2 linked regions of the Enteractinococcus fodinae genome follow. The protein of the gene in region 1 interacts with the protein of each later gene in a pairwise test. Links are inferred from orthologs where the notes say so. Each region holds a gene or a part of one and is shown on either strand. Other genes may lie near its edges.

Region 1 (3,346 bases):
GCATATGCCATGGCCGCCGCCAACAACGGAAAAACCTCGACGCCGGTTTGGACGACTGCCCAGACGGTGGAGTCTTTGACTCGGCGAAAGCAGGTGGTGACCAACCACTGTTCAAAGGCTGCCTCGTGGTCGGGATAGTGCCACTGCTGGTTACCCGCTGAAATCGTATTGCCCCAGACTTGGATGCTGGCGGCCACTGGCTGCTCGCCGGTATCGGTCAGTTCGACGAGGTTTAGACCCAGGGCCGCGATCACGGCGTACACGAATTCCGTGGCCTGTGGTGTGGCCCCCTGCGTGTCCACCATGACGGTCGCAGTGCTGACCGGTGGTGTTTTCTCGCCCCGTGTGGGCTTCCGTTGCGTGGTTGTCATGCCTTAAGCATTGACGAACCCAACAACGCTCAGGCGCTCAGGCTGCGTGATGTGGATAATGCCGGTTTCACCAGCAGCCCTGTGGAAAGCAAGGAGCCGTTAGCGCTGCCCGCTAAGGTCGATCTCGGTATGGTCCGGATCGAAGTAGGCAGGGGGTACAGGTTTGGTAGCGTCCCAACCGGTGATGTCGATTTTGTATCGCGGGTCCCACGGCTCGGCCCAGCCCAACAGTTGGAGTACGCGGTCTAGGACCATGGCGGTGAAACCCCATACCAGGGTGCCACCAACGGTGAAGGCTGGGGTGCCAAAGCGGTGTTTGGCGGATTTGTCGAACGCGACGGCGGTAACTCGTAGGTTCGGGTCCACTAGATCGCCCACCGGCACCCGGAAGACCCGGGTCGCTTCTGTGGTGGTGATCATTTCGTTGGGCCGCTGCCACCAGCCCACCACCGGCGTTACCCGGAAGTTGGACACTGATAAGGGCAATGCTGGGAGGTGGCCGACGGGGATAATGCCGGTGGGATCGACCCCGGTTTCTTCATGGGTTTCCCGAATAGCACAAGCAACTGCGTCTGCATCCTGGGCTTCGAGACCCCCACCGGGAAATGACACCTGGCCCGGGTGGTTACGTAACACCATGGAGCGCTGGGTCAGCAACACATCGAGTTCTTTGGGGACGATGGTTCGCTGGAATGTCGCCGGGCGGTCATCCATGGAACCAAACAGCAACAGCACGGAAGCGTCCCGCGGGTTTTCCAGTGGCCGCACTTTATAGGACCACCATGTTTGGTCATAGTGCGGTAGGGCTGACGCCGGTGAAACGGTCACGCGGTTGGCGATCTCCGGATGAACAGTACCGTGCGTGTGAACTAATGCCAACAGATCGGCAAGTGCGCCTTCAAGTTGCATTTAGACCTCCCATTGATAGCCGGCCGCACGCAGCTCGGCACGTGTGGCACCGTTGAGCAGTGCCTGGTGGATGTGTTCGCGTCCCGGGGCGAGCTCATAGGATAGTAAGGCTTTGGCGGCTTCGGGGTTGGTCTCACCGATACCCGCGGAGGGACACCACTTGGCCACCGGGCAGGCACCGCAGGCGGGACGTTTAGCATGACAGATCCGTCGCCCCAAGAAAATCAGCCGGTGCGATAGCTCGGTGTAATCCTTGGGGTCAAACAGTGCGGCGAGATCACGTTCCACGATGTTGGCGTTGGTACTGTCGGTCAGTCCGAGACGATTGGCTAACCGGATCACGTGCGTATCGGTGGTAATACCTGGCACGCCAAATGCGTTGCCCAACACCACGAAGGCGGTTTTGCGTCCCACACCGGGCAGTTTGACCAGGTCTTCCAGGGTGCCCGGGACTTGTCCGTCGTGTTCGTCGACGATGGCCTGCGAGAGTCCCAGCAGGGCCCGGGTTTTGTTTTTATAGAACCCGGTGGGCCGAATGATGTCTTGCAGTTCGACTTCAGACGCCTGTGCCATGGTTTGAGCATCCGGATAGCGGGAAAACAACTCGGGGGTAACCGAGTTGACGCGAATATCGGTGGTCTGAGCGCTCAGGACCGTGGCGACCAACAGTTCAAACGGGTTGGTGAAGTCCAGCTCTGCGTGGGCGTACGGAAACACCTCACCGAGTACCCGGAAAATTTTCCGGGCTCGACGCTTCGTAGCCAATGGCGTTTCGTCGCTCACGTGCTCCCCTTCTCTCAACCGACCAACTCTCTTATCCTAAGCCGGTGACCGCTCGCCGGCCCTCACGTGACCGTTCAACGCATACCCGTTTTGATCAGCATCATAAAACGCCCTACCATGACCCTAGATGTGACGACGATCACGACAAATTGAAGGAGTCTCATGGTTACCACACATGAACGCGAAACGATCCAACGGGCCCGCGAGCTGTACGCCGACGCCGACCGGGATCGCCTGGAATATTGGGCTACACGCGCCCGCAACGAAGTGTACTGGCAGACCCCCTTTAGAGAAGTACTGGACTGGTCAAACCCGCCGTTTGCCCGCTGGTTTGCCGATGGCACCACCAATGCGTGCTATAACGCGGTGGACCGTCATGTGGCTGCCGGCAACGGCGACCGGGTCGCACTGTACTTTGAGGGCGAACCAGGTGACACCAAGACCGTGACCTACGCGCAGCTGCAGGACAGAGTGTCCCAGACCGCTAACGCCCTGGAAGCTCTGGGAGTTACCACGGGAGACCGGGTGGCAATCTATCTGCCCATGCTGGTCGAAGCCGTCGTATCCATTCTGGCGTGTGCACGGATCGGTGCGGTCCACTCGGTGGTCTTTGGTGGCTTCTCCGCCGATGCGCTGCGCTCGCGTATCGATGATGCCCAAGCCAAAGTCGTCATCACCGCCGACGGTTCATACCGCCGCGGCAAGCCCAATATGCTCAAACCCATTGTCGACGATGCGCTGGCGGAACCCGGTCACAGCGTCGACCACGTGCTGGTCGTACAACGCAATGACGAAAACATTGACTGGATTGAAGGCCGCGACAAGTGGTTCCACGAGGTCGTCGATGCTCAGCCCACCGCACACGAGGTGGTCTGGGTTGAAGCCGAACACCCACTGTTTATCCTTTACACCTCGGGAACCACCGGTACGCCCAAGGGCATTATGCACACAACCGGTGGTTATCTGACCCAGGTCACCGCCACGGCCCGGGACACCTTCGATTTACAGCCCGAAACCGATGTGTTCTGGTGTACCGCAGACGTCGGCTGGGTCACCGGGCATTCTTATATCGTCTACGGGCCGATGTCCAACGGCGCTACCCAAGTGATCTACGAGGGCACCCCGGATACGCCGCACCGTGGCCGCTGGTGGGAGATCGCCGAAAAATACGGCGTCACCATTCTCTACACCGCCCCGACGGCGATTCGTAGTGCCATGAAATGGGGCCGAGACACCGTTGACCGGTATGACCTCTCCTCGCTCCGACTGCTCGGGTCCGTGGG
Region 2 (3,763 bases), 660 kb from region 1 along the record:
CAAAGACAGAATGCAGCACACCGGACGCGGAGGCTTTGACCGTACTTTCGCTGTGCTCAAACCAGTCCGCAAACGTCGTGAGCCCTTGCTGTGCGATCTCGCCCAGACTTGACCGCTGATTTGCTGGTAATTCTCGGAACCAAGGTAGCGAGGTGTTCAGCTGGTGCAATACTGCGGTTTTGAGCTCACCAAGGTGGGCTCGGACTGCAGCTTTGGCTTCAGCCGAAACTGGCCTCGGGATTTTAGCTGACCAGCTATTTTTCATTTAGGCAGCGCTCTTTAACAGGCTGATGGAAGGGATTGATATTGCTGCGGAGAAGAGAGGTGGCACGGCACCTATCGTATCCCAGCCGTTGGTTTATGTGCTGGAAAACACTCAGGCCGCCGGGGTGTCCCGACGGCCTGAGCATAAAGTGGGGCGGTTGTTAGGCGTCGCCACCAGCAGTTCCAGTGGTACCGGCATTCACATCGTCAAGGCGGTATTTCGAGAACGCCGAGGAAGCGGTGCCTTTATCGACTTCGCCATCTTCTTCCAGCAACTGCAACGCGCGTACCACTACGGAGTGGGTGTCGATTCCGAAGTAGCGACGTGCTGCCGCGCGAGTGTCAGAGAATCCGAAATCATCGGCACCTAGGGTGGCGAATTTATTCGGAACGTATTGGCGGAGTTGGTCGGGCAAGAGTGTTGCGAAATCGGTCGTAGCTACGACCGGCCCCTCGGTGTCTTGCATGACCTGGGTAATGTAGGGCACCCGTGGCTCTTGATCTGGTTTGAGTAACTGATCGCGTTCCGCGGCGACGGCGTCACGGCGCAGTTCATTCCAGCTGGTGACTGACCATACATCCGCTGAGACGCCCCAGTCATCAGCTAAGACCTGTGCGGCCTCGATGACCCATGGCAGAGACACGCCGGAACCGAAGAGGTTGACCTTCGGACCACCGATGTCAGAGCTTGAGAAGCGATAGATACCACGAATCAAACCATCAACATCTAGATCTTCTGGCTCTTCCTGGTGGGTGATGGGCTCGTTGTACACGGTCAAGTAGTACATGACGTTGCGGACCTTGTCGCCCATGTCGTGGTCGCCGTACATCTCGTAAAGGCCATTGCGCACGATGTGCGCGATTTCGTATGAGAAGGCCGGATCGTAGTGTTTCACACCAGGGTTGGTGCCAGCCAGGATCGGTGAGTGACCGTCCATGTGCTGGGTACCTTCACCGGCAAGGGTTGTGCGACCTGCTGTAGCACCGATCACGAAGCCACGGGTCAGCTGGTCGGCGGCAGCCCAGAAGCTGTCGCCGGTGCGCTGGAATCCGAACATCGAGTAGAAGATGTAGATCGGAATCATGATCTCGCCGTGCGTTGAGTAGGACGTGCCGGCAGCGGTGAGTGCGGCGGTGGCACCTGCTTCGTTAATGCCAACGTGCCACAGCTGGCCTTCTGTTGATTCCTTATAGGACAGGAACAGGTCACGGTCCACAGACATGTAGTTCTGACCGCGCGGGTTGTAAATCTTGGCGGTGGGGAAGAACGAGTCCATCCCGAAGGTGCGTGCCTCATCCGGAATAATCGGCACGATACGCTTGCCGATATTCTTATCCCGCATCAAGTCGCGAAGCAGTCGAACAAAGGCCATCGTGGTAGCGATCTGCTGCTTACCCGAACCCTTACGGGCGTGCTTATATGTAGATTCCGGGGGCATCGGAAGTGGGGCGTATTTCTTGCGGCGCTCTGGGACATAACCGCCAAGCTTCTTGCGGCGTTCTTGGAGGTATTTGATTTCCGGTGCATCCGGGCCCGGATGGTAGTACGGCATGGCGTACTGATCTTTTTCGATTTCTTCATCGGAAATCGGGATGCGGTGGCGATCGCGGAAGACCTTGATTTCGTCGATCGACAGTTCTTTCATCTGGTGGGTCGAGTTGCGTCCTTCAAAGCCGGTCCCCAGTCCGTAACCCTTAATCGTGTGGGCCAGAATGACAGTGGGGCGGCCTTTGTATTCGACAGCTGCCTTGTAGGCGGCGTAGACCTTCTTGTAGTCATGGCCACCGCGTTTCAGGCCCCAGATTTCATCATCGGTCATGTCGGCAACGAGCTCTTTAGTCGTCGAAGACCGGCCGAAGAAGTGCTCACGTACGAAGCCACCGGACTCAGCTTTGTATGTCTGATAATCACCATCCGGAGTTTCATTCATAATGCGAACGAGTTCTCCGGTGTCATCTGCTTCCAGAAGTGGGTCCCATTCACGGCCCCAGAGAACTTTGATGACGTTCCAGCCAGCACCGCGGAAAGAAGCTTCCAGTTCTTGGACGATCTTGCCGTTGCCACGAACCGGGCCGTCGAGGCGCTGGAGGTTACAGTTGATCACGAACGTGAGGTTGTCCAGTTTGCTATTCGCTGCAACGTGGAGAGCACCGCGCGATTCGGGTTCGTCCATCTCACCGTCGCCCAGGAACGCCCACACGTGTTGATCAGAGGTGTCTTTGATGCCGCGATCGTGGATGTAGCGATTGAACTGTGCTTGATGGATCGCGTTGATAGGCCCAATACCCATGGAGACTGTGGGGAACTGCCAGAACTCGTCCAGCATTTTCGGGTGAGGGTAGGACGGGAGTCCATTTGGTGCCTGTGATTTTTCCTGGCGAAAACCGTCGAGCTCTTTTTCGCTCAAGCGGCCTTCCAGGTAAGCGCGAGCATAGTTACCAGGTGAGGAGTGTCCCTGGAAGAAGATCTGGTCCCCGCCGCCAGGATGGTCTTGGCCGCGGAAGAAGTGGTTGAGGCCGACTTCGTAAAGCGTTGCTTGTCCCGCATAGGAGGAGATATGGCCCCCAACGCCCACGCCGTCACGCTGTGCACGCTGGACGATGGCAGCAGCGTTCCAGCGTAGATAGTTGCGATAGCGGCGTTCTAGCTCTTCATCGCCCGGGTATTCCGGTTCTTGGTCAGCCGGAATCGTGTTGACATAGTCGGTGGTGGTGACCATCGGGACGGCGACTGATTTGGTACCGGCACGCTGTAGTAGATGGCGCATGATGTACTCAGCGCGTTCGGTGCCTGCCGCGTCTACAAGCGCGTCGAAGGACTCAATCCATTCCGATGTTTCCTCAGGATCTTTGTCTGGTGCGTGGTCGGTCAAACCACTTAGAATGTCGGAGCTTTCTTCAGCTGTACTCACAGTGACCTCTTTCTTTTCAGTAACGACGGTGTGTTGTGTCGTTAGTAGGCGCGCAGGTGATCGCTGTTGTGATCAGCTGCGTTACGTCAAAGGGATCTCATGGGGATTCTACCCTTGTCCGTAGTGCAATACACCCAATCAGTCGCGCTAGTACTTTCACTGAAACCCCCGCTTTCGAAACTTGGGGCACGATATGATGAGATGATGTTGCTAATAGCTCAAGAATTTTGAAAAATAGAGTATCCACAAATTGTAAAAGGAGTGTTGTGAGCAACTCGGCGTCTGGTAAAAACCCAGATAACAATCATTATATTGCTGAACTCGAACTAGCTGTTGGGAATTTGATCCAAGAGCTTGGTTGGGATGAAGATATCGACTTCGAGTTTCGGAATGGTTTAGAGGACGCCCTGGGCGAAGAGTTCCTCACAGAAGAAGACCAAGAGCCCGTTGATGCAGTGCTCCTGTGGTGGCGCAGCGATGATGGCGATGTCTCAGATCTCACTGACGCGCTCGCGGACGCTGATAAAAATCTTGACCAAAACGCGCCGATCTGGTTGCTAGTACCGCGTGCTTCGCAGCCCGGACAT

The links.
Region 2: the proteins of nth (region 1) and aceE interact in binary tests that used the Escherichia coli proteins (3 or more experiments, as listed by UniProt). The link is inferred for Enteractinococcus fodinae from one-to-one orthologs.

What each region holds. Positions count from the first base shown.
Region 1 is NZ_JAVDYJ010000001.1:595,952-599,297, reverse strand. Bases 173-3,014 are described here. They hold nth (endonuclease III), read right to left. Parts: upstream 2,064-3,014; coding sequence 1,281-2,063; downstream 173-1,280. Other genes in these bases: J2S62_RS02755 (acetate--CoA ligase), read left to right, coding at 2,226-3,014; J2S62_RS02765 (NUDIX hydrolase), read right to left, coding at 471-1,280; J2S62_RS02770 (hypothetical protein), read right to left, coding at 173-371. Outside these bases: more of J2S62_RS02770, read right to left, coding at 1-172; more of J2S62_RS02755, read left to right, coding at 3,015-3,346. UniProt on the Escherichia coli protein: DNA repair enzyme that has both DNA N-glycosylase activity and AP-lyase activity. The DNA N-glycosylase activity releases various damaged pyrimidines from DNA by cleaving the N-glycosidic bond, leaving an AP (apurinic/apyrimidinic) site.
Region 2 is NZ_JAVDYJ010000001.1:1,258,208-1,261,970, forward strand. What follows is about bases 226-3,484. They hold aceE (pyruvate dehydrogenase (acetyl-transferring), homodimeric type), read right to left. Parts: upstream 3,177-3,484; coding sequence 426-3,176; downstream 226-425. Other genes in these bases: J2S62_RS05925 (PucR family transcriptional regulator), read right to left, coding at 226-265; J2S62_RS05935 (DUF3052 domain-containing protein), read left to right, coding at 3,443-3,484. In the rest of the region: more of J2S62_RS05925, read right to left, coding at 1-225; more of J2S62_RS05935, read left to right, coding at 3,485-3,763. UniProt on the Escherichia coli protein: Component of the pyruvate dehydrogenase (PDH) complex, that catalyzes the overall conversion of pyruvate to acetyl-CoA and CO(2).